3 regions of the Embleya sp. NPDC055664 genome follow, and region 2 is predicted to be linked to each of the others. Evidence: riboswitches for the same ligand, from Rfam matches in the RefSeq annotation. Region 2 holds a riboswitch; each other region holds the start of a gene.
The links. Region 2 has a riboswitch for cyclic di-AMP ahead of ACWGR4_RS17075 (NlpC/P60 family protein). Riboswitches for the same ligand answer to the same signal wherever they lie in the genome.
Positions count from the first base shown of each region.

Region 1: linked by a shared signal. The riboswitch ahead of ACWGR4_RS25455 (NlpC/P60 family protein) and the one ahead of ACWGR4_RS17075 (NlpC/P60 family protein) in region 2 are both predicted to bind cyclic di-AMP.
Region 3: linked by a shared signal. The riboswitch ahead of ACWGR4_RS29560 (transglycosylase family protein) and the one ahead of ACWGR4_RS17075 (NlpC/P60 family protein) in region 2 are both predicted to bind cyclic di-AMP.

Region 1 covers NZ_JBSHGZ010000016.1:175,217-185,042, reverse strand. Annotated here, with positions in the region: gene ACWGR4_RS25465 (acyl-CoA dehydrogenase family protein) at 1-1,206, shown strand, start outside; gene ACWGR4_RS25460 (methyltransferase) at 1,355-3,139, shown strand; gene ACWGR4_RS25455 (NlpC/P60 family protein) at 3,317-4,279, opposite strand; cyclic di-AMP (ydaO/yuaA leader) riboswitch at 4,286-4,442, opposite strand; gene ACWGR4_RS25450 (DNA-binding protein) at 4,886-5,362, shown strand; gene ACWGR4_RS25445 (TMEM165/GDT1 family protein) at 5,375-5,959, opposite strand; gene ACWGR4_RS25440 (TetR/AcrR family transcriptional regulator) at 6,249-6,788, opposite strand; gene ACWGR4_RS25435 (DMT family transporter) at 6,785-7,105, opposite strand; gene ACWGR4_RS25430 (uridine kinase family protein) at 7,216-7,857, shown strand; gene ACWGR4_RS25425 (hypothetical protein) at 7,897-9,826, opposite strand, start outside.
Region 2 covers NZ_JBSHGZ010000008.1:197,516-207,341, forward strand. Annotated here, with positions in the region: gene pcrA (DNA helicase PcrA) at 1-1,354, opposite strand, end outside; gene ACWGR4_RS17065 (PIG-L deacetylase family protein) at 1,480-2,199, shown strand; gene ACWGR4_RS17070 (hypothetical protein) at 2,216-2,572, opposite strand; cyclic di-AMP (ydaO/yuaA leader) riboswitch at 2,948-3,078, shown strand; gene ACWGR4_RS17075 (NlpC/P60 family protein) at 3,088-4,167, shown strand; gene ACWGR4_RS17080 (LuxR C-terminal-related transcriptional regulator) at 4,249-4,926, opposite strand; gene ACWGR4_RS17085 (ATP-binding protein) at 4,923-6,182, opposite strand; gene ACWGR4_RS17090 (PspC domain-containing protein) at 6,316-7,611, shown strand; gene ACWGR4_RS17095 (hypothetical protein) at 7,658-8,452, shown strand; gene ACWGR4_RS17100 (glutathione S-transferase family protein) at 8,554-9,471, opposite strand; gene ACWGR4_RS17105 (peptidoglycan DD-metalloendopeptidase family protein) at 9,512-9,826, opposite strand, start outside.
Region 3 covers NZ_JBSHGZ010000022.1:36,658-46,483, reverse strand. Annotated here, with positions in the region: gene rfbB (dTDP-glucose 4,6-dehydratase) at 1-501, opposite strand, end outside; gene rfbA (glucose-1-phosphate thymidylyltransferase RfbA) at 552-1,448, shown strand; gene rfbC (dTDP-4-dehydrorhamnose 3,5-epimerase) at 1,569-2,177, shown strand; gene ACWGR4_RS29570 (cell wall-binding repeat-containing protein) at 2,447-4,399, shown strand; gene galE (UDP-glucose 4-epimerase GalE) at 4,546-5,514, shown strand; cyclic di-AMP (ydaO/yuaA leader) riboswitch at 6,073-6,257, shown strand; gene ACWGR4_RS29560 (transglycosylase family protein) at 6,260-7,609, shown strand; gene ACWGR4_RS29555 (PIG-L family deacetylase) at 7,818-9,826, opposite strand, start outside.

The sequences.
Region 1 (9,826 bases), on a different contig from region 2:
TGCCCGGGGGTGGTGATCACGCCGCGACCGCCGACCGGTCTGTTGCCGCTGGACTACGCGGCCGTACGCTTCGACCACGTTCGGGTTCCCGCCGACCGCTGGTTGCGCGACGGGGCCACGATCACCGCACCGGACGGCCATCACGACCCGCTCGACCCGGCGGCCCGCAGCCGGCGCAGCCAGGGCCAGAGCAGGTTCGCGTGGGGAGCGATCGCGACCGGGATGGCCGCCGTCACGCGCGCCGCGACCGCGATCGCCCTCGCCCACGCCCACCGGCGCCGCACGGTCGGCCGCTTCGATCCGGAAACCCCCGCGCTGGCCCACCGCAACCAGCAGCGCGCACTGTTCGGCGCCCACGCGGCGGCCTTGACCGCGACGGTGCTGGCCCGCGCGGCGACCGACCTGTGCTGGCGGTTGCCGGTGCACCGGGGGGCCGATCGGGGTCTGCCCCCGGCCACGATGCGCACCGCCTCGCTGCTCAAGGTGACCACCGATCGACTCGCCGAACAGGCCGTGTCGCGCTGTCGGCGGGCGTGCGGCGCGTTCGGCTTCTTCGCGGAGAACCGGCTGATCGACTACCAGGGCCTGGCGATGGCCTTCAACGCGGCGGGCGGCGACAACCAGTTGATCCTCCTCGACGCGGGCTGGTCGATGGCGACCGGCGTCGACTACGAGCCCCCGGCCGCGCCCGACGCACCCCACGCCCCCGACGCCCCTGGCCCCTCCACCGCGCCCCTCGAACGCGGCGGCTGGGCGGGCCTGTTCCGCGCCCGCGAGCGACTGCTGCACGAAGAACTCGTCGAGCGGCTGCGGATCGGCGCCGAGCGAGGGATCGACCCCTTCGTCCTGCGCAACGACTGCGCCGATGCCGCCGAGCGCCTGGGCGAGGCGCACGCGTCGCGGATCACCGTCGAGGCGCTGATCCGCGACGCCCGCCCGATGTTCGGGCACCGGGTGGCCGAGCCGGTGCTCGACGACCTGTGCCTGGTCCGGGTCCTGGAGGAAGTCGCGGCGCACGACGGCCGGCTCCTGGCCGCCGGTCTGCTCACCGCCGACGAGGTACGCACCCTGTCGGTCCGCATCGACGCCGCGTGCGCCCGACTGGCGCCGCACGCCCGGGCGTTGGTCGACCTGCTGGACGTACCGCCGGGCCTGGTCCGGGGCGCCCTGGCCGGGGACGACCCGATCGGCGACCTGACGACGTGACGCCCCGCCGCCCCCGGATCGGCCTCCCCGGGCACCCCTCCGAATCCCCAAGCCTCCACAGGGCGCCCCGCCCCGACCCGCGCACCTCCGCCGGGCCGTTCGGGACGCGCGCGCACCACCCCTCGGACCACGGACAAACGGAGCTTCGATGAACCCTGCACCTTCGACGGCCGTCCCGACCGGGATCGCCCCCGAGCACCTGTCCGATCCGGACGCCGACCGTATCCGCGCGTTGATCGACCACGTGTGCGGACACGGCGCGGCGGACATTCTCCGCGCCGCGCTGCCGCCGGGAGTTCCCGACGCGGTCGTGGACATGGTGTCCCGGCACTGCCGCTTCGACCACGCCGCGCTGCTCGTCTTCCCGGAGCGGCTCGGCGACCTGCTCGACCGACTGCCGCACTGGGGATTACGGACCACCGAGGTCGTGCCCAGCACCGTCGTTCGCGACCGCATCGCCGAACGCCTGGGCCTGCGCGCGGATTCGGTCGAGGTACACATCGTGCGATGCTCGCTGCCCGGCGACGGGGTCGCCGCCTGCGAGGGCCGCAACCTCGAACTGTTCGCCGTGGCACCGGTCCCGGGAGCCGACTTCGCCCGACTACGGGCCGAGGAGCGCGCCCGCAACGGCGAGACACACTTCGCCTTCCGCGTGGTCGAGCCGACCCCGGTCACCCTCCTGGATCTGCACGACCTGCTGGTGTCCCGGGACGAGGTACTGCGGGACGGCGGCGGCTTCAATCCGCACGAGGACACCTTCGTGCTGTACTTCCGCAGCACCGGCGAACCGGCCTCGGACCGCTGGCCGCGCCGCCTGGAGATCCTGGCCACCGGTTCGTATCCCGAGGTACTGCGGCGCCATGCGGCTCCGAACCCGGCGGCCGGTCGAGTCGGTTCGCCGGTGCACGAGGATCCGCCGGGCGAGGACCCGATCCGGGAGATGTTGCACCTGGTCACCGGCGCGTGGGTGACCCAGGCGATCGGTGTCGCGGCGCGGCTGGGCCTGGCCGACCACCTCGGCGACGGGTCCCGGTCGGTGGCCGCGCTGGCCGAGGAGGCGGGCGCCGAACCGGACCGCCTGGGGCGGCTGTTGCGCCTGCTGGCCGGGCACGGGGTGTTCCGGGCCGAGGCGGACGGGCACTATCGGCTCACCGAGCGCGGTGCGCTGCTGCGCACCGATCGGGACGGATCGTTGGCCGCGTTGGCGGACCTGTACAGCGGTCTGTTCTTCACGTCGTATCTCGGGCTGGAGCACACGGTGCGCACCGGCGAGGACGCGTTCACCCGGGTGCACGGCCGCGAGTCGTTCGAATATTTCGCGGAACACCCGGACGACGCCCGGCTGTTTCGGGAGGCGATGGCGTTCGGCACGATCGTCTTCGACGCGGTGCCGGCCGCCCTGGATCTGCCGCCGGCCGCGACGGTGGTCGATGTCGGGGGCGGCGACGGGGAGTTGCTGCTACGCGTGTTGCGCGAGCATCCGACCGCACGCGGGGTGCTCTTCGAGCGGGGGCATGTGGTCGACGCCGCCCGGGAGTTGCTCGCCGCATCGGCCGCCAAGGACCGGTGCGACCTGGTGGTCGGCGACTTCTTCGTCGATCCGCTGCCCGGCGGCGGAGACGTGTACCTGCTGGCCCGGATCCTGCACGACTGGGCGGACGCCGAGTGCCTGGTCGTGTTGCGGGCCCTGGCCCGGGCGATGCCGGTCGACGCACGCCTGGCGATCGTCGAACGGCCGATCGTCGAGGCGGGCGAATCGGTGTTGCCGCTGCGCTTCGACATCCAGATGATGACCAACGCCCGAGGCCGCGAGCGCACGGTGGCGGAGTACCGCGCGTTGCTGGCCGAGGGCGGCTTCGAACTGCTCGACCTGCGACCGCTGCCGCTGGACATGGCGGTACTCACCGCGCGACCGCGCCCCACGCAGGAGTAGGCACCGGACGCGCACGTAGACACCGGGCACACGTGCGGGCACCGGGCACACGTGGGCACCGGACATGCGGCGGCGCCGTGCCCCCGACCACGGTCGGGGGCACGGCGCAGAGCCACTGCTGTCACTGCCACCGCTGTGCGATGGTCACCCGGGCGCCGCCGCGGCCGGGCCGCGCGATCAGTTCGGGCGGGTCGCGCCGGCGATCGGCATGGTGTTGATCGAGGCGATCTCCACCGGCTTGCGCGAGTTGGCGGCGTGCACCATCTTGCCGTCGCCGATGTAGATGCCGACGTGGCTGATGCCCGAGTAGAAGAACACCAGGTCGCCGGGCTGCAGGTTGGCGATCGACACGTGCGGGTCGGCGGCGAACTGGTCGTTGGTCACGCGCGGCAGCGAGATGCCCGCCGCCTTGTACGCGGCCTGGACCAGACCCGAGCAGTCGTACGCGTTCGGGCCGGTGGCGCCGTACACGTACGGCTTGCCGACCTGCGCCTTGGCGAAGGCGACGGCCTGAAGGGCCTTGCTCGACGCGTTCGAGGAACCGCCGGTGGGCGCCTGGTTGCCCTTCGAGCCACCTGTGGCGGGCTTGGCGGCGGGCTTGGCGGCGACGTCGACCGACGGCTTGCTCGTCGGCTTCGGCGCGGTCTTGCCGGTGACCGTGGTCTTCGGCTGGACCTGGATGCTCGGCTTGGCCGGGGCCTCCGCCTTGGGCTGCGCGGGCGCCGAGCCGGTCAGCCGCAGGGTCTGGCCGATCTCGATCAGGTCCGGGCCGGACAGGAGCACGTCGCGGTTGAGCTGGTACAGGCTCTGCCAGCCGCCGGAGACCTTGTTGGTCAGCGCGAGCTGGGACAGCGTGTCACCGGCCTGGACCAGGTAGCGGGCCTTCTCCGCGGCCGTGGCGGCCGCGGGCGCGGCGACCTCGGCCTGGACCGGGGCACTGTCGACCGCGGCGGTCGGCGTGGCCGACAGCACGGCGGAGGCGCCGGTGGGGGCCTGGTCGGTGGTGGGGACCTGCGCGTGGGCCGCACCGGCGCCGGCGACCGGGATGACGGCTCCCATGCCGGCGATGCCCACCGCCGCGACGAAGCGGCGGACGTTGGCGGGGCGGGCGGCTCGGTGGCGAGCGTTTGCGGACAGCATGAAATGGGGTCCTCTCCTGTCGCCTACGAGGTGAGCTGTCGGATTCGGACTGGAGCAGCCCGGTCGCTTCACGCGACTTCACCCCTAGCCGTCACCGGAACGATCCCGGCCACGGCGATTCACCTGGTTCCCCCGCTCCCGTCGGATTCTTCGCTGTAGACATCCCGCTGCCGGCGACGGGATTCGGCGTACCGGCGGCAGGGTTCACCCGAAAGGTGAATCGGCGAGAAAGGTAGGCAATGCGATGGGGAGATCACAACCGAATCGCAGAGTTTGCCCGGAGTGTAAAGGCGGAATAAAGGCGACATCTCGGCCGGCTTCGGTCGGAAGCACCCGCGATGACGAGGGCATATCTCGGAGAGTGGCGTGACGGAGCGGTAACGGAAAATAGTCGAGATCCGTCACCGGTCACCGGAAATGAATTGCAACCCGAAGTCGGCTATATAATTTATGTCCGTTTTATCCATGCGGGCTACATCACATTCCGGGCATCGGGCCGGCCGCACCGCGCCCCCACGCCCCGGCACCATGTGAACAAGTTGTTCAACACGAATCATGCGACATGATCTGTTGACATCGATCCGTGTGTCTCGGCATGCTGTGACCATGCCTTCGACTCCGGACATGCCCGCGACCCCCGAATCCCACGATCCCTTCAGCCCGCCCGACCCCGAACAGGCGCGGGCCCGGCGGGTACACGCATCCCTGTTCCGGATCGCCGAGCGGCACGCGGCCACCGACGAGCAGCGCGCGCGGCAGGTGCATCCGTACATGCTCGGCCCGCACGAGGCGATCCGGCTGGTGTCGTTCCTGCTCAGCGGTATCGCGCAGCCCGCCGACGGCGAGCCGGCGGTCGACCACGCCGACATCACCGCCGCGCTGAGCCTGATCCCGATGGCCCGGGGCGAGATGGACGACCTGGAGGCGGGGCTGCTCCGGATGGCCCGGGGGCGCGAGATGACCTGGCAGGAGATCGCCTTCGGCCTGGGCCTGGGCACCCCGCAGGCGGCCCGCCAGCGCTACGAACGCCTGCTCGGCCGCACCACCCCCGAGTCGGAGGACGACCCGGCCGCCCGGGCCTGAACGCCCGCCGGGTCAACCCGCGAAGACCTCGACCAGGGACCAGATCGCCAGGCCGAGCATGCACACCCCGCCGATCCGCTGCACGGTCTGCAACGGCATGCGCTTGGCGATGAACCGCCCGGCGAGCAGCGCCAGCGCGGACACCGACATCAGCGCCGCGACCGAGCCGATCGCGGTGGACCAGGTGCCGTTGGTGGCGGCCAGGTTGGCGGTGGTGATCTGGGTCAGGTCGCCCCACTCGCTGATGAACACGGCCATGAAGGCGGTCGAGAACACCGCCCGGAACCCGGTGATCCGCGCACCGCCGCCGTCCGCGTCCTCGTCGTCGGCGCCACCGCGCAGCAGCATGAACGCGCCGAAGCCGAAGAGCGCCGCGGAGACGAGCTTGACGATCCAACCGGGGAGCAGCCCGAGCAGACCGCCCGCGCCCACGGCGAGCGCGACGTGCACGGCGAACGCGGTCGAGGTACCGAACCAGACGTAGAGCGGGCGCATGCGGGTGCCCATGGCGAGCGACGCGAACATGGTCTTGTCCGGTAGCTCGGCGAGGAAGATCAGCCCGAAGGCGGTCAGGATCGCCAGGAGGTCGAGGTGCATTCCGGGTGGCTTTCTGCGAGAGCCGGGCCCCGGGTCTTCACGAAGCGCCGCTCGGCGGATTGGAGGACCACTCGGCCCGGCACGACGGGGTGCGTCCGCGAGATTCGCGGACGCGTCGTTGCCTGGCCGAAGGTCTCGCCCACCCGTGATGATCGGGCCCGGCCACCGGGAACCCGAGGGCTCCAGCATGTCGACGACCGGTTCGCGGGGCTACTCCCCTTCGCTGGTCTGTGACCTTACCGCATGCGTACGACCCGCCCGAGCATCGCCGCGTCGGCCCGGGGCCGGCTCACGATGTCAGACAGCGGGCCAGCGACCAGCGCAGTTGCTCCTCGTCCAGCGGCGTGCCCAGGGTCAGCACCTGCAACATCGTGCCGTCCAGGAGCGTGACCGCCGCCGCGGCGGCGGGCGGTCCGAACCGGTCGGCCAGGAAGCCGCCGATCCCCTCGACCCACGCCCGCGCGAAACCGCGCAACTCGGGGCTGCGTGCCGCCGCCAGATACAACTCGTACTCGACCAGCGCCCGAGGGCGGTCCGCGAGGTATTCGGCGGTGAGCGTGGTGAGCACGCCGGGCACGTCGTCGCTGCCCCGGATCCGCGCCGCCCAGTCGTCCACCATCCGCACCGTCTCCGCCGAGGCGTACTCCAGCGCCGCGGCGACCAGGTCGTCGAGCGACGCGAAGTAGTACGTGGTCGCCCCCAGCGGGACCTCGGCCCGCGCCGCGACCAGGCGGTGCGTGGTGTTGCCGACACCCACCTCGGCGATGGCCTGGACGGCGCCGCGGACGATCCGCAACCGGCGGCCCTCCGGATCCCGGGTCGCGGTCAATGCGCACCGCCCAGGTTCAGCACCACCACGCCCGCGATCACCAGGGCCATCCCGAACGCCTTGAGCAGCGTCATCGGCTCGTTCAGGAACACCGCGCCGACCAGGGCGATCGCCACCGTCCCGAGCCCCGACCAGATTGCGTACGCCGTGCCCACCTGCAACTGGCGCAGCGAGAGCGTCAGGAGATAGAAGGCGCCGGCATAGCCGCCCAGGCAGGCCAGCGTCGGCCACAGCCGGGTGAAGCCGTCGGTGCTCTTGAGCAGACTGGTCGCGATCACCTCACACGAGATCGCCAACCCCAGGAACAACCAGGCCATGCGCCCTCCCCACCGAGTTGTACAGATGTACAAGTACAAATGTACTGGACCGGGGTGCGCGGTCGCCGGCCCCCGGCGGGCCTGGTCTTGGTGGTGGGTAGGCTGCGCCGATGCCCACCGAACGGCCCGAACGGCTCGATCCGCGCCGGTGTGCGACGGCCGCCCGATTGGCCGCGTGTGCCGTGGCGCTCCCGCCGTCCGTCGGCCGGACCCGGTTGATCGTGGTGGACGGGATCGGCGGCTCGGGCAAGACCACGTTCGCCGACACGCTCGCCGCGCACCTGCCCGGCGCGCCCGTGGTGCGGTTGGACGACTTCGCCCGGCCCGGCGACTTCTTCGGCTGGTTGCCGCGGTTGCGCGAGCAGTTGCTGGCGCCGCTGGCCCGGCACGAGGCGGCGCGGTGCGACATCTACGACTGGCCCGCCTATCGGATCGGCGGTTACCGGGAGATACCGGCCGCCCCGGTGGTGATCCTGGAGGGCGTCGGCGCGGCCCGCCGGGAACTCGATACGGTCACCGCGCTGCGCATCATGGTCGACACCCCGGCCGAGGTCGCCGCCGCCCGCACGCTGGAGCGCGACGGGCCGGGGCTTGCCTGGTTCTGGCGGTTGTGGCGCACGGCCGAGGCCGCGCACCTGGCCGCCGACCGTCCCTGGGACCGCCCCCACGTGCGCGTCGACGGCACGAGTGGCCGGCTCGTGCCGCCCGGATCGCCCGCCTCACCAGCCGAGGCCGTTGCCGGACCCGGGTGAGCCCGCCGCCCGGGGGAGTGGGCGGCGGGCTCGATCGGGCTACTTGCGGGCCAGCCGGCGGGCGGCGGTGTCCATCGCCTGGGCCCGGCGGTCCTCGGCCAGGTCGGCGATCTCCTCCGCGCTGGTGGTGTTCGCCCGCGCGTACTCCTCCGCCATCGCCTGCGAACTCGACCAGCCGCTCCAGTAGTTCTCCGTCCGGCTGAGCCCGGAGCCGTGTTCGAGGGCGGCGGTGTCGGCGGCCAGGGCGTGGGCCGTGTAGATGTCCATCATCCGGCCGGCGGGCACGCCGACGTGCGGGATGTAGCTCAGGATCTGCGCACTCGCGAGGGTCTGGTACTTGCGGTTCCAGGTCGCCTCGGTGACCCCCGCCTCGCGCGCCGCCACGATCGACTCGTCGCGCAGACCGTCCATCGTGCCCAGCGCGTTGAACGCCTGCCGGGCCTCGACGTCCATCGCCGGCAGTGCCCCCGGCGCCTTGACCACCGGGTGTGCGGCCAGCACGCCGGCGGCGTGCTCGACGGTGGCGCCGTGCATCACCGCGAACGCCTCGGGGTCGTTGCCCGCGCCGGTGATCACCCGCATCAGGTCCCGGTCGTGGAACATCGCCCCGTTCTGCCCGTCCTTGGCGACCAGTTGGTCGTACACGCCGTCGCCCATGCAGGACGCGACCATGTTGCCGACGCTGTCCCGCAGGTTGGCCGCGAACTTGCCGCGCAGGCCGTCGTCGCCGCCGAGCGTGGCGACCGTGTCCCGCATGATCTGCCGCATCGTCTCGTCGTGCGGGGGATGCGGGCCGCCGGGCAGTCCGTAGCCGCCGCCGGGCGTTTGTCCGGTAGCGGCGGCCTCCAACGCCCGGCCCAACTGGTCGAGTCCGGGCGGGTTGTACCCCTCCGGGATCGGGCCCGCGCCGGCCCAGTCCGGCAACCAGTGCCGCTTGAGCATGTAGCCGACCTCGCCGGGGTGCTTGGCGGGGTCGAAGAACTCCTTCGACGCCTCGGGGTTGTTGCCGAAGGCGGCCATCAGGCCGGTCATCGGGTCCAGCCCCGCCCCGTGTCCGTCGGCGATGTCGAGTCGGAACCCGTTGTACATCGCGCCCGACGGGGTGTTCTTCATCCATACGGCGGGATCGTCCCGCTCCATGGCGCGCATGTCCTGGCCGATCAGGCGCAGGAAATCGGTGTCCTGATGCCCGGTGTCGAGCAGGGTGCCCAGGAGTTGATATCCGTAGGGCCGAAACGAATACAGCCCGATGTCGGTCTTCTCCCGGCCGGCCCGCATGAGTTCGTCGACCCACGCCCGATCGACGTGTGGCCCGGGGCCCTTTCCGGTACCGGCGGCCAGCACCCGACCGAGGTCGGCCTGGATCGCCCTCAGGTCCTCCTGTAAGCCCTTGGGTGCATCGCCGCCGCCGAGCTTGGCGATCATCCCCGCCGGCCAGAGCGTGCCGCGTGGACCCTGTTGGTTCAGGAACGGGGTACTGAACGCCGGATCGTCGGCGTTGGCGGCGAGCAGGTTGCGCAGTTCGCCGCGCTCGGCCGGGCTGAGCATCATCAGTCGATTGACCAGGTCGGTCGCGCGGCGTGCGTCCTGGGCCGGGCCCGCGCCGACCGCCTTGCCGTTGAACCTCTTCGGATCGTCGCCGCGCGTGTCCGCGTTCAGCGCGAAGGCGGCGCGCTGGTCGGCGGCGGTGGCCTCGGTCAGCGCCCTGCCGATCCGGTCCGAGATGCCCTGCGCCGCCTCCTTGAGCGGTTTGGTCACCGCGTCGTAGTCGTCGGGGGGCAGGTTGCGCGCGTACGACGGCGCGGTCCAGTGCACGCCGCCGTTGTCGTCCACGGTCAACTTCTGGTCGGCCGCGTCGGCGATCGCCTTGGTCAGGTGCTCCTTGGCGGTCCTCAGGTCGCTCGCCGCGTCGAGCAGTACCGTGCGCAGCGCCGTCGCCTCGGTGTGCGCGTCCTCCATCTGGCCGGAC
Region 2 (9,826 bases):
CCTGTCCCGGCTTGGTGTGGCCCGCGTCGGTGAGGCGGTCCACCTCGTCGGCGACGAACTGCGCCTCGTCGTGCTCGTCGTCCGCGACGTAGCCGACGATGGGGGTGCCGGCGCCGGCGTCGGTCCACAGGTTCTTCGCGCGTCGGTTGCTGTTGCGCTCGATCACCGCGTTGGCCGCGCTCAGGATGGTCTGCGTGGAGCGGTAGTTCTGCTCCAGCAGGATCGTGGTGGCGTTCGGGTAGTCGGCCTCGAAGTCGAGGATGTTGCGGATGGTCGCGCCGCGGAACGCGTAGATCGACTGGTCCGCGTCGCCGACCACGCACAACTCGGCCGGTTCGAGCCCGACGAGCCCGGCCTCGGCGGGGTTGACCAACTCGCCGTCCACCGTCAGGCGCGGGCCGCTGCCGGCCGCGCCGCCGACCAGTTCGCGCACCAGCGTGTACTGCGCGTGGTTGGTGTCCTGGTACTCGTCCACCAGCACGTGCCGGAAGCGTCGCCGGTAGTGCTCCGCGACGTCCGGGAACGCCTGGAGCAGGTGCACCGTGGTCATGATCAGGTCGTCGAAGTCGAGCGCGTTGGCCTGGCGCAGCCGCTCCTGGTACATCGTGTAGGCCTGCGCCAGTATGCGCTCGGACTCGTTGATCGCCTTGGCCGCGAAGTCCTCGTGGTCGATCAGTTCGTTCTTGAGGTTGGACACCTGCGCGTTGAACTTGCGCGGCGGGAACTTCTTCGGGTCCAGATCCAGGTCGCGGCAGACCATTGCCATCAGCCGCTGCTGGTCGGCGGAGTCGTAGATGGAGAACGAGGAGCTCATGCCGAGCTTCTTGTACTGCTGCCGCAGGATGCGTACGCAGGCCGAGTGGAAGGTGGACACCCACATCGCCTTGGTGCGCGGCCCGACCAGCGCCTCGACCCGCTCGCGCATCTCGGCGGCGGCCTTGTTGGTGAAGGTGATCGCCAGGATCTCGCCGGGGTGTACGTGGCGGGAGGCGAGCAGGTGGGCGATGCGGTGGGTCAGCACGCGGGTCTTGCCGGAGCCCGCGCCCGCCACGATGAGCAGCGGGGACCCCTCGTGCACGACCGCGGCGCGCTGTTGCGGGTTCATCCCGTCGAGCAGCCGGGCCGGGTCCACCACGGGGCGCGGGGCGCCGTTGCGGTAGTAGGCGTCGCGTGGCTCGGGCGGCGGTGCGTACTGCCCCTCGTACAGGTCGTCCGGATAGTCCTCCGGCAGGCCGTACACGTGGTTCTCGTCCGGCTCGGGCGGCAGCGGGATCTCGTCCGCGGAGCCGGCGGGGGACTTCTTGGCCGCGGTGTCGAAACCGGGCAGGGGGATGTCGTCGAAGAGGCTGCTCATCGTTCCCCGAGTCTAGGTGGGTGTCGGGCGGGTCGTGCCCGGGCCGTTGTCGCGGGCAGGGATCATTGCGCCGACAACCATCTTCGCCCCGTCGGACATCGGGTCGACCGTCAAGGGAGTACATCGTGCTGGACGATCGCGACGTGGAGCGGATCCTGGTGCTGGCCGCGCACCCGGACGACATCGACTTCGGGGCGGCGGGGACGGTCGCCACGTGGACCGAGGCGGGCATCGAGGTGAGCTACTGCCTGGTCACCGACGGGGACGCGGGCGGGTTCGATCCGGCGGTGCCCCGGTCGGAGATCGGCGGGATCCGGCGGGCCGAGCAGAGCGCGGCGGCGGCGCATGTGGGGGTGCGGCAGCTGTACTGGCTGGGGTATCCGGACGGGCGCGTGGCAGCCTCCATGGAACTGCGGCGCGACATCAGCCGGGTGATCCGACAGGTACGCCCGCAGCGCATGGTGATCCCGAGTCCGGAGCGGGACTGGGCCCGGCTGGCGCCCAGCCACCCCGATCACCTGGAGGCCGGCGAGGCGGCGATGCGGGCGATCTATCCGGACGCGCGCAACCCGTTCGCCCACCCCGAGCTGCTGGAGGCGGAGGGGCTGAAGGAGTGGACGGTGCCGGAGACCTGGCTGTCGCCGACCGCGGCGCCGAACCACGCGGTGGACGTGACGGAGGTGTTCGAGCGCAAGATCGCGGCGCTGCTGTCGCACGAGAGCCAGACGGGCCATCTGCCGGAGCTGCGCGAGCACGTGGTGTCGATGCTGGAGGGCAACGCGGCGCGGTTCGAACTGGGCGCCGGGCGTATGGCCGAGGTGTTCCGGGTGGTGGACACCCGCTAGCGGCGGGACCGGCGGCTCAGGTCCACATCACGGCGATGGCGATGTTCGCCACGGTCAGCAGGCCGATCGCGCCGAGGACGCGTGCGGACACCCGGTCCGCGGCGCGGTTGCCCCACACCAGCAACAGGATGACCAGCAGGATCCCGAGCTTGGTGCCGATCTTGGCGGTGTCCACGTCGCGGTCCAGGCCGGACTGCACCACGCCCACCAGGGCCAGGCCGGTGACGAGCATGGTCAGCGCGCCGTGCGTCATCGCCGGCACGATCCGCACGTCGCCGGTGCGCAGCGCGGACATCTGGGTGAGGAAGCCGCCGAGCAGGGCCGCGATGCCCACGATGTGCAGCACCAGCAGGATCTGCCGCAGAACGTCCACGTCGTACAACCCCTCGTCGATCATCGCCCCGGCGGGCACCCGGCCGGCGTTCTCGGCGCCCATGCCGGACCCCCGCCGCCGTCCGGCAGCCTAGCCGGCGGCGATCCACGCCTCTCCATCGGTCGAATGCCATTAAAGATCGCCAAAAGGGATCAAGATCGACTTTAGGGAATCCGGGCGCTTTTCCCGTGATACGCGGAGATGGAAACGGTGACATTGGTAAAGTTTTGGCAATGTGAAGGCCGATGGTGATGGTCCTGACACGCGTGTGACTAGTGTTCTGCGGCAGGCGATCGGCTCGAGGTCGGCCACCCGGTCGACACGATCGCCTCCGCCGAATTCGGTGACGGGTTTCGGTGACGGTGGGCAACCACGGTCGTCGCGACGCGAAGCCGGAACCGGGGACCCTCGCAGTCCCTTGGGGTGAATCGGTGCTCCGGCACCGTAGGGCGCCTTCTTCCGCCCGAACCCGTCAGCTAACCCGGTAGGCGGCCGAGGAAGGAGACCCGCCACCAGTGGCGTCCCAACGTCGACCCGGGCAACACCGCAAGCCCAAGCCGCGTACCGCCGTGCGTACCGCCGCGACCGTGGTCACGGCCGCCGCGACGATGACCGGTGTGATGACCTTCGCCGGCACCGCGAGCGCGGACCCCGCGCAGTCGTTCCAGCAGACCAAGGACCGCGTCAACCAGCTGCACAGCGACGTGATCAAGGCCACCGAAGCCGCCAACGGCGTCGAGGAACAGATCGAGAAGCAGCAGGGCACCGCGAACCAGACCCAGGCCCGGATCACCGAGGAACAGGCCGCGCTGAACGCCCTGCGCGACCAGATCGGCGTCCTGGCGGCCAACCAGTACCGCAGCGGCGGCCTCCCGCCGTCCCTCTCGCTCGCGCTCAGCGGCGACCCCGAGGGATACCTGCAGAAGTCGCAGATGATGTCCCAGCTCGACGGCCAGCAGGCCGCCAAGCTGAAGCAGATCGCGGCGCAGGCCCGAGTTCTCCAGCAGGACCGCACCGAGGCCTCCTCGCAGCTCGCGGAACTGGAGAAGCTGCGCACCGACCTGAACAAGAACAAGACCGACATCCAGGCCAAGCTCACCGAGGCACAGCGCCTGCTGAACACGCTCACCGCGCAGCAGCAGAAGGAAGTCCTCGACTCGGACGAGCACGCGAACGACACGCGTGCCAACGACCGCAGTTCGCGGGACAAGCAGGACACCACGCCGACGACCAACGTGCCGGCCTCCGGCCGGGCCGCGGCGGCGATCGCGTTCGCGCGGTCCCAGATCGGCAAGCCGTACGTCTCCGGCGCCGAGGGCCCCGGCTCCTACGACTGCTCGGGCCTGACCCAGGCGTCCTGGAAGGCCGCGGGCGTGCGCCTGACCCGGACGACCTGGACCCAGGTCAACGACGGTCCGCGCGTCGCCAAGGGCTCGCTCCAGCCGGGCGACCTGGTGTTCTTCTACTCGGACAACCGGCACGTGGGCCTGTACATCGGCAACGGCAAGATCATCCACGCCCCGCGTCCCGGCAAGACCGTGACCGAGGCGCCGGTCGACTCGATGCCGTTCTACGCGGCCATCCGACCCGGCTAGGCCCGGCGGACCCCGTCACACGTACGAAGGCGCCCTCCCGTCGCGGGAGGGCGCCTTCGCGCGTGTCGCCGGTCGCCCGGCTCAGACCAGTCGCCGGTCCGTCGCCCAGCGGGTCAGCTCGTGCCGGTTGGACAACTGCAACTTGCGCAGCACCGCGGAGACATGGGTCTCCACCGTCTTGACCGAGATGACCAATCGGCGGGCGATCTCCTTGTAGGCGTAGCCGCGCGCGATCAACCGCAGCACCTCGCGCTCGCGCTGGGTGAGCCGGTCCAGGTCCTCGTCGATCGGCGGCACGTCGGTGGCCGCGAACGCGTCCAGTACGAAGCCCGCCAGGCGCGGCGAGAACACCGCGTCGCCCTCGCCGACCCGGCCGATCGCGCGGATCAGTTCGTCGCCGGTGATCGACTTGGTCACATAGCCCCGGGCGCCGCCCCGGATCACCCCGATCACGTCCTCCGCGGCGTCGGACACGGACAGCGCCAGGAAGCGCACCGCCGGGATCAGCGACGCGCACCGGCGCAACACCTCGACCCCGCCGCCGCCGGGCAGGTGCACGTCGAGCAGGACCACCTCGGGGCGGGTCTCGGTGACCACGGCCACCGCGCTCGCCACGTCGTCGGCCTCGCCGACCACCTCGACCGCCTCGCCGATCTCGGCTCGCACGCCGGTGCGGAACATCCGGTGGTCGTCGACGAGGACCACCCGGGTGCGGGGCGTGCCCTCGACGGGTGCGCTACTCGTCTCGGTGGTGTTCACGTGTTCGTCCTTCCCACAGCGGACCGGCCGGCGTCGGCGCGGCGCATCTCCAGCTCGACCTCGGTGCCCTCGCCGGGTTCGCTGCGGATGTTCGCGGCGCCCCCGTTGCGGCGCATGCGCCCGAGCACGGACTCTCGCACACCCAGCCGGTCGGCGGGTACGGAGTCGGGGTCGAAACCGGGTCCGCGGTCGCGGACGAACACCGTGACCGTGTCCTCGTCGGCCTCGCCGAACACCGAGATCGCCGCGCCGCCCGCGTACTTCGCCGCGTTCACCATCGCCTCGCGCGCGGCGGCGATCAGTGCGGAGAGCCGGTCGTCGACCGGGCAGTCGCCCACGCACACGATCTCGATCGACACCCCGTGCGCGTCCTCCACCTCGGCGGCGACCCCGCGCAGTGCGGCGGCGAAGGTGCGGTCCGGCTCCTCGCCGTCGGGGCGGTACAACCAGGCCCGCAACTCGCGCTCCTGCGCCCGGGCCAGCCGGGCCACCTCGCGCGGGTCCTCCACCTGGCGCTGGATCAGGGTCAGCGTGTGCAGCACCGAGTCGTGCACGTGCGCGGCCACCTCCGCCCGCTCCTGGGCCCGGATGCGGGCCCGGCGCTCGGCGCCCAGCTCGCGGGTCTGCCGCAGCAGATACGGGCCGAAGATGACCAGCAGGCCGACCAGGAGCAGGCCCGCCCCGCGCATCGCGGCCAGCGCGTCGCCGATACCGCCGCGGCCGAGCGAGAAGAAGATCAGGCCCGCGACCACCAGCGTGGCGCCGATCAGGGCGCGCAGCCAACCCCCCACCCGGCTGCGCCCGTCCAGCGAGAACCAGCGCTGCCGCTGCGACTCGTCGGCCTGACGCCACAGCAGGATCACCCCGGGCCCGGCCACGAGCAGCGGCCACAACCAGTCGCCGGAACCGGTGTCGGTGTCGGTCCCGAGCCCGGTGAGCATGGTCGCCGCGATCAGCACGATGATCAGCGCGAGCGCTTGATGCCGCTCCCGGCCGCGCTCGCGGCTCGGCGGGGCGGCGTCGGTCACGCTCTGCGGTACGAAGATCCAAAAGGCCGCGTACAGGACCACGCCCAGGCCCGCGAAGAACGCGAGCGCGACGAAGGCGACGCGCAGCACCACCACCTCGACGCCGAGGTGCTCGGCCAGGCCGCGCGCGACGCCGCCGGCGAACCGGTGGGACGCGGCGCGGCGGAGCTTCGGCGTCGGGTACGCGGGCCGGTTCGGCGCGGCGGGGGGCGGATATACGGCGGTCACACGACCGATCGTCACACGCCGGCAAGTCCGGGCGCATCAGGGCCCGACCCTGATTCCCCCTCAGGGTCGGACCAGGGGTCGACCAGGGCGGAGCCCGATGGGAACGGGGCCGCGTGCACGCCACGATGGACCCATGAACGACGACATGAAACCCGGTGTCTCGGCCGGCGACCGGGCCGGCGACGTCCCGGGCGGCCCTCCGGGGTCGTCCGCGGCGCCCACGACGACGACCACTCGACCCCAGCTCCTGCGCAGCGTCGACGACCGCATGGTCTCCGGCGTGTGCGGCGGGCTCGGCGAGCATTTCGGCCTCGATCCGGTGATCTTCCGCATCGTCTTCGCGGTGCTGTCGCTCTTCGGCGGGGTGGGCGTACTGGTGTACAGCCTGGGCTGGCTGTTGATCCCGGCCCGTGGAGAGGAGCAGCCGGTGCTGCGCCGGGTGCTCTCCGGGAAGTTCGACCGCGGGGCGACGGCCGCCACCGTGGTCGCCGTGATGGGGGTCGCCTTGTTCTTCACGTACCTGGACTCGGGCTTCGGCCCGTCGGTCCCGCTGATGATGATCACCGCCGTGGTCCTGTTCATGGTCTGGACCGACACGAAACGCAGGTCCGAGGCCGCCGCGCGGACGGCGGGGGTCGCGGCGACGGCGAGCGCTCCCGCGCCGGTCGACACCGCCCCCGCCGGCGACACCGCGCCGGGACCGCCGATGTGGTGGCAGGTGCCCGGTGGCGGCTCGGCGCCGGAGGGTGGGCGGCCGCCCGCGAAGCCGGTCGCGGCCGAGCCGGGCAGGCCCGTGAAGCGTCCGCGCTCGTACGTGGCGCTGGCCACGCTGTCCGTGGCCACGATGGTCGGCGGCCTGCTGTGGGTGCTCAACCGCACCGACGCGGTCGACGTGACGTTCACCGTCGCGGTGGCCATCGTGCTCGGCGTCGTCGGTCTGGGCCTGCTCGCGGGTACCTGGTTCGGCCGGGCGCGGCTGCTGATCCTGCCCGCCCTCGCGCTCACCGCGCTGCTTGCCGGGCTGACCGCGATCACCGTGCCGCTGACCGGGCCGTGGGGGGAGCGCACGTACACCCCGACCTCGGTCGCGGCGCTGCCCGCGTCGTACCACCTCGGCGGCGGCGACATGGACCTGGACCTGCGCACCCTGGACCTGGGGCCGGCCCGCGCGGCGACGGTCAAGGCCACGGTGGGTGCCGGGCAGATCCAGGTGTGGGTGCCCAAGGACGTCAGGGTGGTGTTCAAGGGCCGCTCCGACGTCGGCGACGTGCGCACGATGAGCGGTCGCGACGACGGCTGGCGGCCGGACCGGAGCGAGACGCTGGAGCCGATCTCCCAGCCGGAGCGCGGCACGATCACGCTGGACCTGAAGGTCGGCGTGGGCCAGGTGGAACTGCTGTACGACGACCACGGACGGCTGCCGCGATGAGCACGACACCGAGGAACGGCGTGACCCGGATGGAGGGCGAATCCCGATGAGGACGAACAGGCAGCGCTTCGACCCGATGGCCCTGATCGCGGGTGTGGTGTTCACCGGCATCGCGATCGCGTATCTGCTGCGGGCGGGCGGTCACGCGCTGATGAGCCCCGAATGGTCGCTGGCCACCGCGGCGATCGGGGTGGGCCTGGCGGGCCTCGCCGGGGCCCTGTGGTCGATGTTGCCGACCGGCCGCTCCGCTGCGCCCGCGCCCGCGCCGCCGGCCGGGTTCTTCGCGCCGGTGGCGCCGCCGGAGTCGGGCGACATGGCGTTCGTGGGCCGAGCCGGGCACGAGGAACACGTCGGCGCACGCGGCGAGAACACCGGGACGAACCCGACCCCGAAAACCGGATCCGAGCCCGGGCCGGCAGCCGACCCCGGGGCCGCCACGGTGCCGGGGACGGACGTCGAGCCCGGCGCCAAGGCCGGAACCGCCTCCGTGACCGACGCCGAGACCAGGGCCGACCTCGGGACCGGCGCCGAGATCGGCCCCCGGTCCGGGACCGACGCCGACTCCGACATCGCGGCCGGGGCCGCCCTCGGGACGGATATCGAGTCCAACGTCGAGACCGGCGTCGAGACCGGAACCGGCGTCGAGGCCACGTCCCGTACCGGGGCCGGGAGCCGTGCCGAGGTCGAGGCGGAAAACGAGACAGAGATCATGGCCGTGATCGAAGCGCCGGCCGAGCCGGACTCACCGGCCGGATCCTCGGCCGCGCCGGCGGCTGCCTTCTCGGACGCATCCGACGACGACCCGGACGACACCCCGCCGGCCGTCGACCCGGCCAAGTAGCCGACGCGGTTGGCCGATACGACGAAGGGGGCGGGTGGGCTGTCAACCCACCCGCCCCCTCGCGCGTACGCGCCCGCGCCGCGCCGCGTCCGTGGGTGTGCTCAGCCGCGGTCGTGTGGGGTGTGCCACAGGTCCGGGTCGGGGCCCTTCGGGACGATTCCGGTCGGGTTGATCGCGTCGTGTGTGACGTAGTAGTGGCGCTTGATGTGGTCGAAGTCGACCGTGTCCCCGAAGCCTTCGGTCTGGAACAGGTCGCGGGCGTAGGCCCACAGGACCGGGTACTCGGTCAGCTTGCGCAGGTTGGTCTTGAAGTGGCCGTGGTAGACCGCGTCGAACCGGACCAGCGTGGTGAACAGCCGGATGTCCGCCTCGGTGATCGACTCGCCGACCAGGAAGCGTTGCCCGCCGAGCCGCTTCTCCAGCAGGTCCAGCCGGGCGAACAACGCGTCGAACGCCTCCTCGTAGGCGTCCTGCGAGGTGGCGAACCCGCACCGGTACACGCCGTTGTTCACGTCCCGGAACACGTCCGCGTTGATCGCGTCGATCTCCGCGCGCAGGTGCTCGGGGTACAGGTCGGGCGCGCCGGCCCGGTGCAGCGCGGTCCAGCGGGTGGAGAGGTCGAGGGTGATCTGCGGATAGTCGTTGGTGACCACGTGCCCGGTGGTCAGGTCGATGATCGCGGGTACGGTCACCCGACCGGCGTACGTGGGGTCACTGGCCCGATAGGCGTCGGCGAGGAACGCCAGCCCCGTCGCCGGGTCGCGTCCGTCGGGGTGGTTGGTGAACCGCCACCCGCGCTCGTCCCGGATCGGGTCCACCACGGACAGGCCCAGTGCGTCGTCGAGCCCGAGCAGTCGACGGACGATGATCGCCCGATGCGCCCACGGGCAGGCCAGGGACACCACCAGCTGATATCGCCCGCGCTCCGGCTCCGGCTGCCCGGTGAACCGGTTGGCCTGTCGCACGAATTCGCCACGGTTGCCGGTCTCGGCGGTGAACTGCGCCTCGGATGAGCTCATCCGTCCACGATAGGTCCCGGATCCGCGACGCGCGTCGGGCTCAGGTCGGGTCGAGGCCGTTCGCCCGCAGCCAGGGCAGCGGGTTGATCGGGGCGCCGCCGCCGGGGCGGACCTCGAAGTGCAGGTGGGGGCCGGTGCTGTTGCCGGTGTCGCCGCTGTAGGCGATCACGTCGCCCGCCTTGACCGGACCGGAGCGGATCTTGGCCCGGGTCAGGTGGCAGTACCAGGTCTCGGTGCCGTCCTTGCCGGTCAGGATCACCATGTTCCCGTACGCCGTGTTCACCTGCGTGCGCACCACGCCGTCCATCACCGCGAGCACCGGGGTGCCCAGGTCCACCGGGAAGTCGATGCCGGT
Region 3 (9,826 bases), on a different contig from region 2:
GCGGTGGTACGCCAGAGCCAGCAGGTCGGACGCGGCCTTGCTGGCCGAGTACGGGGAGTTGGGCGCCAGCGGCCAGTCCTCGGTCCACGAGCCGACCTCGATCGAGCCGTAGACCTCGTCGGTCGAGACGTGCACGAAGCGGCCGACGCCGTGCTTGCGGGCAGCGTCCAGCAACACCTGGGTGCCCAGCACGTTGGTGACGACGAACGGTCCCGAGCCCGCGATCGAGCGGTCGACGTGCGACTCGGCGGCGAAGTGCACCACGACGTCGTGTCCGGGCATCAGCTGGTCCACCAGGTCGGCGTCGCAGATGTCGCCCTCGACGAACGTGTAGAGCGGGTCGGCGGCCACGGACGCCAGATTTGCCACGTTGCCCGAGTAGGTGAGCTTGTCCAGGATGGTCACCCGGGGTTTGTCCTGCGAGGTTGCGTCACCGGACAACAGATTTCGAACGAACTCGGAGCCGATGAATCCGGCTCCACCGGTGATCAGGATCCTCATGGACACGGGAGTCTACCGATCCCCGAACGCGCAGAGCCTATGGTGTTCGCATGCGCGGCATCCTTCTCGCGGGCGGCACCGGCTCCCGACTCTGGCCCATCACCCAAGCGGTATCGAAGCAACTGATGCCGGTCTTCGACAAGCCGATGATCTACTATCCGCTGTCGACGTTGATCATGGCCGGCATCCGTGAGGTGCTGGTCATCACGACCCCCGAGGACCAACCCCAGTTCCGCCGCCTGCTCGGTGACGGCTCGCGAATCGGCATGCGGCTCGAATACGTCGAGCAGGCCAGCCCCGACGGCATCGCCCAGGCGTTCCTGCTGGGCGAGGAGTTCATCGGCGGCGAGCCGGTGGCGCTGATCCTGGGCGACAACATCTTCCACGGCGTGGGCCTGGGCCGGCAGCTGCGCCAGGGGGTGGACCCGGTCGGCGGTCGGGTCTTCGCCTACCCGGTCGCCGACCCCAAGGCGTACGGCGTGGTCGAGTTCGACGCCGAGGGTGTGGTCCGCTCGATCGAGGAGAAGCCCACCCAGCCGAAGTCGCGCTACGCGGTGCCCGGGTTGTACTTCTACGACGCGCGGGTGGTCGAGATCGCCAAGACGCTCAAGCCGAGCGATCGCGGCGAGCTGGAGATCACCGGCGTCAACGCGGCCTACCTGGAGCGCGGCGAGCTGATGGTGAGCGTGCTGGACCGGGGCACCGCGTGGCTGGACACCGGCACCTTCTCCTCGCTGGTGCACGCGGCGGAGTTCGTCCGGGTCATCGAGGAGCGGCAGGGGCTCAAGATCGGCTGCATCGAGGAGGCGGCCTGGCGGGCCGGCTTCATCGACGACGCGCAGTTGGCCGCGCTCGCGCAACCGCTGCTCAAGAGCGGCTACGGCAAGTATCTGATCGACCTGCTCGCCTACGGCGGCGGCATCGCGCCGCTGCCGGACCCCGCCTGAGGCACCGGCGCTCGGCTCGGTTCGACGCGGGTCGCCGACGACCACGGCATTGCCTTCATGCTCCACATGTCAACCCATCCGGACCCGGCCGCCCGGGTCCGCCGGACAAGGACACGACAGATGAAGTTCCGCCCCCTCTCGATCGAGGGCGCCTGGGAGATCAACTTCCGGCAACACGGGGACCCTCGCGGCATGTTCATGGAGTGGTACCGCTTCGATCTGCTGTCCGAGGAGGTGGGACACCCCCTCCGGCTCGCGCAGGCCAACATGTCGGTGTCGGCGCGCGACGTGGTGCGCGGGATCCACTTCGCGGACGTGCCCCCGGGGCAGGCGAAGTACGTGACCTGCGTGCGCGGCGCGGTCCTGGACGTGGTGGTCGACCTGCGCGTGGGCTCGCCGACGTTCGGCACCTGGGAGGGCGTCCGGCTGGACGACACCGAGCGGCAGGCGGTGTACATCTCCGAGGGCCTGGGACACGGCTTCTGCGCGTTGACCGACGACGCGACGCTCAGCTACCTGTGCTCGGAGACCTACGCGCCCACGCGTGAGCACGCTGTGCACCCGCTCGACCCGGACCTGGCCATCGCCTGGCCGACGGTGGGCGCCGCGCAATTGTCCGAGCGGGATCTGGCCGCGCCCACGCTGGCCGAGGCACTGCGCGACGGGTTGCTGCCCGACTACGAGCAATGCCGCCGATTCACCGAGTCGTTGGGCGAGGTTTCCCCGTAGTCGCCCTCCCGGTGGGAGCGCGCAGAGGTGGGCGTCGGGGCCCCGTCTAAACGTCTGGTGGGTGTCGTCGCGCGGCGATAGTGTCTGCGCGACGACGACCCGATGCCGCGGGGGGGTACCCGGCCCGGATTCGTCGTTCCATCGTTGGTGATCCGACTCGACCACACCACGCGCGGAACTCGTGTCCCCGCCGGAAGTACCCGCGTGGAGATGTCGGATCACCCTCCTCGGGAGGACCTTTTTTGAAGATCCGCACGCTCCGCGGTTCCATGGCACTGCTGTCGGCGAGCGCGCTCGCCGGCGGCATGCTGGTGGCGCTGGTACCGACGTCCGCCCAGGCCGCGCTCAGCGGTGGGGACGGCGTCATCGCCGGCACCACGACATCCACGAATCACCTCGAGGCCCGTCGGGTCGACGGCACCTCGGTCGATCTCGGGCTCGGTGACGGCCTGTTCCCGTCATACTCGCCCGACGGCAGTCACGTGACGTTCGTCCGAGGCGACCGGCTCCAGGTCGCCCGGGTCGGTGGGGCCCACCCGATCGAACTCACCGGGGCCTCCGTCCAGCAGGTCGTGATGCCTCGGTTCTCGCCCGACGGGCGCTACATCCACTTCACCGCGTCCCTCAACGGCTCCGCGCCCAAGGCGTATCGGGTGCTCTCGGACGGCAACGGCACCCCGGTGCCGGCGTTCGAGGGGCAGGCCTCCTGCGACCGCTACGTGTCGGCGAACTCGCAGTGGATGTACGTCTTCCAGCGCGGGTGCGGCACGGACACCTCGGTCTGGTCGTACAACGCGACGAACGGCGCGACCGCCAAGATCGCCGACGACGCGGGCGCCCCCGACATCTCACCCGACGGCAAGACGGTCGTCTTCGTCCGCGTCGTGGCCAACACGGGCCGGTTGTACAGCGTCGACACGACCGGTGGTCAGCCCAAGCAGCTCAGCGCCGACACCGACGCCTCCGTCTCGCTGCCCAGCTTCTCCCCGTCGGGTACCAGGATCGCCTACGGCAAGGGCAGCGACACCTGGGTGATGGACAAGAACGGCGACAACGCGAAGCGGGTCGCCGCGAACTTCTGGCAGGCCTCGTGGCAGCCCCTGCGCAAGGAGGGCGTCTATCGGGTCTGGGGCGACACCGCCCACGACACCGCGATCGCCAACTCGAAGTTCAAGTGGGCCTCGGTCGGCGACACCTCCTCGGGGCTGCGGCAGGCCGACTCGGCGGTCATCAGCCGGACGGACTACTTCTACGACGGCCTGTCCGGCGCTGCCCTCGCGGGCGCCAAGAACGGTCCGCTGCTGCTCGGCAGTTGGGGCGGACCGGGCAGTCTGTACGAGGAGCTGACGCGCACCCTGCGTCCCGGCTCCAACGTCTACATCCTCGGCGGGATCAACGCGCTGAGCACCAACTACGAGGACGATCTGCGGCAGTGGGGCTTCACGCCCAAGCGGCTTGCCGGTGCCACCATGTACGACACCGGGATCGCGATCGCCCGCGAGACCAACCCGGCCCCGAAGAACGTGTTCGTGGTCACCGGTGAGGACTACTACGACGGCCTCTCGGCGGGTGCCGCGGCCGGCGGCACCAAGGACAGCGTGGTCGTCTACAGCGCGGGCGACAACATGCCCGCCGTGACCGAGTCCTACCTGAACGCGATCAACCCCGCCACCACGAACGTGATCACCGTCGGCGGGCCGGCCGACCGCGCGCTGCTGTCGGCGAACCTGCCGTCCTGGCCGGACGGCGCGGAGTACTACGCGGTCGCCGGGAACACCGCGGCCGACACCGCGGCCAAGCTCGGCCGGTTCTGGTTCGCCGCCCCGCGCACCGTGGGTCTGGCCACCACCATGACCTGGCAGGACGCCCTCACCGGCGGCGCGATGATGGCCGGGCTCGGCCCCATCCTGCTCACCGACGAGGACAGCCTGGCTCCGGCCAGCTCCTGGTACCTCTACGACAACGGCGCCTCGCTCTCCTCCGTGGTCCTGGTCGGCGGCGAGTCGGCGCTCAACGCGCCGATCGTGGACCAGGCCGGCAACCAGATCGGGCTCCCCGGTCAGTACACCTACGTACCGATGTACAACGGCGTCGAGCCGCCCGCGGGCAAGGCGCTGCGCGCCGCGCCGGCGGACAAGCCCGGCAGCCCGGCCGTGAACGGCCCGGCGAGCGGCACCGGTCCGCAGGCCGGTTCGGACGTCGAGCGGCACACCAAGCGCTGACCGCACGACACCACGGCAACACCGCGACACACCGAGGGCCCTCGGCGGGACACGACATGTCCCGTCGGGGGCCCTCGGCCCGTCCCGGCGGCGGTGAGGCACGGGCGAAACGCCCCCGAAGCGGTCCATCCGGTTAGGGTCTCGACATGAAGTGGCTTGTCACCGGCGGTGCCGGATACATCGGAACGCATGTCGTACGCGGGCTCGTCGCGGCCGGGGACGAGGTCGTCGTGGTCGACGACCTCTCCTCCGGGGTCCGCGAGCTGGTGCCGGACACGATCCCGGTGGTGATCGGCTCCGTGCTGGACCGGGCGCTGCTCGACGAGCTGTTCGGCGCGCACATCTTCGACGGCGTGGTGCACATCGCGGGCAAGAAGCGGGTGCCCGAGTCGGTCGCGCGTCCCCTCTACTACTACGAGGAGAACGTGGAGGGTCTGCGCACGCTGCTCGCGGCGATGGTCGCGGCCGAGGTGCCCCGGATCGTGTTCTCCTCCAGCGCCGCCGTGTACGGCATGCCCGACGTGGACCTGGTCGACGAGGACACCCCGTGTCTGCCGATCAACCCGTACGGCGAGAGCAAGCTGGTCGGCGAGTGGCTGATCGCGGCCACCGCGCGGGCGCACGGGATCTCCTACGCCTGCCTGCGCTACTTCAACGTCGCGGGCGCCGGCGCGCCGGAGCTCGCGGACGCGGGTGTGTCCAACCTCGTGCCGATGGTGCTGGAGAAGTTGACGGCCGGCCGCGCACCGGTGATCTACGGGGACGACTACGACACCCCCGACGGCACCTGTGTGCGCGACTTCATCCACGTGGTGGACCTGGCCGAGGCGCACGTGGCCGCCGCCCGCCGGCTCGCCGCCGACCCGGACACCCGCCTGGTGCTCAACGTCGGCCGCGGTCGGGGCACCTCGGTCCGCGAGATGGTCGAACTCATCCGCGAGGTCACCGGTTTGCGCGAGTTCGCGCCCCAGACGCTGCCCCGGCGCGCCGGCGACCCGGCCCGGGTGGTCGCGAGCGCCGAGCGGATCGCGGCCGAACTGGGCTGGAAGGCTCGCCTGGACGTCTCCGACATGGTGGAGAGCGCGTGGACCGGGTGGCGGGCGCGGCGCGGGTGACGGGCGCGGGACGCGCCACGTGGTGAACGCCGGGCCGGCCGAACGTGTGCCGCGCATCCTGTGCTCCCGAATCACCCCGAGTGCTTTCGTGTGCTCCGAACGCCTCGATGCGACGCCGGCCGGCGAGTCGGCGTCGCGGGGAGTGCGTGGGGTGAAGTGCGCCGGGATGAATCGGACTTGGGGCTTTTGTCCTGTGGGCCGAATCACTCCGGCTCCGGGTGCAGACGGGTGCGCCGATGGGTAACGGCGCGATTCCGGGCCCGAGACGCGCGATGCGCCTGTGACGAACGGGACTTCGGTGATCATTCCCGGGTGATCCATATGAGGCTCGATCAAGGTTCCTTGTCACCCGATCCGGCCGAATCCACCACGGAACGCCAACTACGGTCCTTTCCGTAAGGGATCATCTACATTGCGCTCAACCGCAAAACGGATAATCGGCTTCTATCCGACACAGACTTGTGATCTTCGGCGGGGCCTGCTTAGCGTTCGATCCGTCCGTATCCCACACGGACCCCGATCGCCGGTACGCCGAATCCTGTCGCCGGCCGTTCGGGAGGCTGACGAGCACCACACGACAGGAGCGGGGGAACCACAGGTGAACCGCCGCACACGGCACCGATCGAGACGGTCGGCGGCCGTGAACGGCTTGGGGTGAAGCCACGTTCTTCGGGACGTGGCCGGGCTATCGATCTCCGGCCCGAATCCGACAGCTCACCTCGTAGGCGTGGGAGAGGATCCAGCCATGCTGTCCGGAACCGGGCGTCATCGCCGTCGCAGCACCAGCAGGACCACGCGTCTGATCGCCGCGGCCGGCGTCGCCGGTGTCGGCGTCGCCATGCCGATCATCGGGGCGGGCACGGCTCAGGCCGCGTCCGTGAGCACCTGGGACAAGGTCGCCCAGTGCGAGAGCACGGGCAACTGGAAGATCAACACCGGTAATGGCTTCTACGGCGGCCTCCAGTTCACCCAGAGCACCTGGAACGAGTTCGGCGGCTCGCAGTACGCCGCCCGCGCCGACCAGGCGACCAAGAGCCAGCAGATCGCGATCGCCGAGAAGGTGCTCAAGAGCCAGGGCCCCGGCGCCTGGCCGGTCTGCTCGGTCAAGGCGGGCCTGACCCGCGGCGGTGCCGCTCCGGACCTCGACACGGGCTCGGCGGGCGGCAAGACCGCGCCGAAGACGGCCCCGAAGACGGAGAGCGCCAAGCCGGCGCCGAAGACCGAGACCGCCAAGCCGAAGATCGAGGTCAAGAGCGAGGCGCCGAAGACCGAGGCGCCCAAGGACGAGACTCCCAAGACCGAGGCGCCCAAGGCCGCGACGACCGCCAAGACGGACGCGGCCGGCGACTCCTACGTCGTGGTCGCCGGCGACACGCTGTCGCAGATCGCGAACGCCCGGAACGTGCCCGGCGGTTGGCCGAAGCTGTACGAGGCCAACAAGAGCGTGGTCGGCGAGAACCCGGACCTGATCTTCCCGGGCCAGCAGCTGAAGGTCGACGGCAAGGCCGCGCCGGCCGCCGAGACCAAGACCGAAACCAAGGACGAGCCCAAGGCCGAGGCGCCGAAGGCGGAGACGCCCAAGGCCGAGGCCAAGACCGAGGTCAAGCCGGCCGCCGCGCCGAAGACCACGGTCAAGACCGAGAGCACCAAGGCCGACTCCCCGGCCAAGGGCTCCGAGCAGGCCTCCGGTTCGTATGTCGCCCCGGTCTCCGGCGCCACCTTGACCGCGAGCTTCGGCTCGGGCGGGTCGCGCTGGTCCAGCGGCCACCACACCGGCCAGGACTTCGCCGTCTCGACCGGCACCACGGTGCGCGCGGTCACCTCCGGCACGGTCGTCTCGGCCGGCTGGGGCGGCGCGTACGGCAACGAGGTCGTGATCCGGCACGCGGACGGCAAGTACACCCAGTACGCGCACCTGTCCTCGATCTCGGTCAAGGCCGGGATGAAGGTGCAGACCGGCCAGAAGATCGCGCTCTCCGGCGCGACCGGCAACGTCACCGGCCCGCACCTGCACTTCGAGGTCCGCACCACGCCGAACTACGGCTCCGCGGTCAACCCGATGACGTGGCTGCGCAGCCACGGCGTGAACGTCTGATCCACCACACTCCCGCGCCGAACGGCGGGCGTCCCCTTCGGGGGGCGCCCGCCGTTCGCGTGTGCGGGCCGCGCGGGCGCGGGGCGGGCGGCGGCGGGGGCAGGGGGACGCGCGGGGCGGGTGGATGGCAGTCCCGGGGCGTAGGACGACTCCGGCGCCGAGGTTCGGGTGCCGGGGGTTCAGGCGCGGGGGTTGGGGTGCCGGGGGTTCAGGGCAGGCGGGCCGTGTGAAGGGTGGCGGTCGGGTCGAGCCACAGGGCGAGCGGTCGGCCCGCGCCGTCGAGGGTGGTGGTCGGGCCGTTCGGGGTCGGGCGGTCGTCGAGCACGAGCGGCGTGGGGGTCGCGCCGAGCACCACCGGGCGGCCCTCGGCGTCCCGGGTCGAGGTGAGCAGCGTGCCGTCGGGGCGGGGCAGTTGCCACAGCGGCTCGTAGCCGGCCCCGGCCGTGCGCGTGGCCGTGGGCACCCACGTGTCGGGACCGGCCTCGGTCGTGCCCGCGATCTCCGCCGTCCCGGCCCGCCGGTAGCCGACCGTGACCCGGCCGTCGGCGCCCACCGACGCGGCGGGCGGCCCGACCGGGTGATCCGCCGCGATCGTGCGCGGCGGGCCGGGCCGGTCGCCGACCACGTCCCAGGCGCGGATGCCCTCGCGGGCCGTGCCGAACACGGTGACCCGGCCGTCGGGGCGGGTGACCGCGGTCGGGCCCTCGACGATCTCGGCGCCGCCGAGGTCGCGCCACGGCGACCACACCGTGCTCCCGGCGGGCAGGTACCGCGTGCCGATGCCCTTGGCCCGATCGCGCGCGAACAGGTGCAGCCCGCCCGCGCCGTCGGCTTGCACCACCGGTGGGCCCAGGCCCGTCGCGCCGCCGTCCGGGCCACCCAGGTCCTGCCAAGGGCCCAGGTCGCCGCCGGGCGCCGACTCGATCGCGGTGACGATCGCGAGCCGGTCCCGATCGGCCCGGTCCGCGCCGCCGATCCGCAGCGCGAACACCCGGATCCGCCCGTCCGCCGTGCGCACCACCGCCGGGGCCGGGGCGAGTTCGCCGTCGCCGGGGGCGCCGAGGTCGCGCGCGGCGGACCAGACGCCCGTGCCGTCCTCGGCCCAGCGGGTGATCCGGCCGCCGAGCACCGACCAGGCGCTCGATCGGCCGTCCGCGCCGAGCACGGGCCTGGGGCCCGGGTCGGGGAAGCGGTAGGTGGTGCTCTGCGGCCAGTTGCTGCGGGACGCGGTGTCGCGCACCTTGAGGTCGCCGCAGTCCGCCCGGCCCGGGCAGTGGTGCTCGCGGTCGGTCCAGCCGTAGACCCGGGTGATCATGTCCTTGCGCTCGCGGGCGGCCGGCTCCAGGTTGTGCGGCCAACGCTCGTTGTAGTAGCCGCGATACGCGATCGCCGCGGCGGCCCCGGCGGGCCGGTCGGTGTTGTAGCGGCGCAGCGCCTCCCAGGTGAACCGCGCGGCGGCGGTGTGGTCCTGATGGTCGGAGACGCCGTGGTTGTCGGCGTGCGCCGGGTGCTTGTCGTCGTGCTTTTGGCGATCGGGGTCCGGGTCGAGCGTGCGCACCACGGTCGGCGCCTGGGCCCGCATCAGGTCGGTCAGGGACCCGATCAGCCCGTCGCGGGTGTACGCGTACGGTCCGCCCGCCGGCTCGTCGAGCGGGGCCAGCGTGTCGAGTTCGCGCTCCTGTCCGTTCCACAGGGTGCGCAGCCGCCCGTTCGCGCCGATGCCCTCCTCCTTGCGGGTGTTGAGGAACACCAGCTTGATGTTGGGCGCGTCGACGAGGCGGTCGAATTCGGCGTGCGCGCCGTCGCGCAGGCGGATGCTGTGGCGTTCCCAGCGCGCCGCGCGGTCCCCGAGCGCCATGAACGCGTAGGCGGCGCGCGAGCCGTTGTTGCGCGCCGCCGCGTACGCCCGCACATCCGGACGGCTCCCGGGGCCGTTGCGGCCGTCGGCCTCCCCCGCGGTGAGGAAGACGGTCACGTTGTCCGTGCCGGCGCGCACCGCGTGGTCGATGTCGGGGTTCATGAAGTACAGGTCGTCGTCCTGGTGGGCCACCACCTGCATCACCGCACCGCCGACACCGGGCGCCGGGGCCAACGCCTCGATCCCGATCGGCAGGGTCGGCGCGTACCGGGTCGGCGATCCGTAGGGGCCGGTCAGCTGTACCACCGCGGCGGTGAACGCGGCGGCCAGCACGGCGGCCACGGCGGTGAACCTGCCGG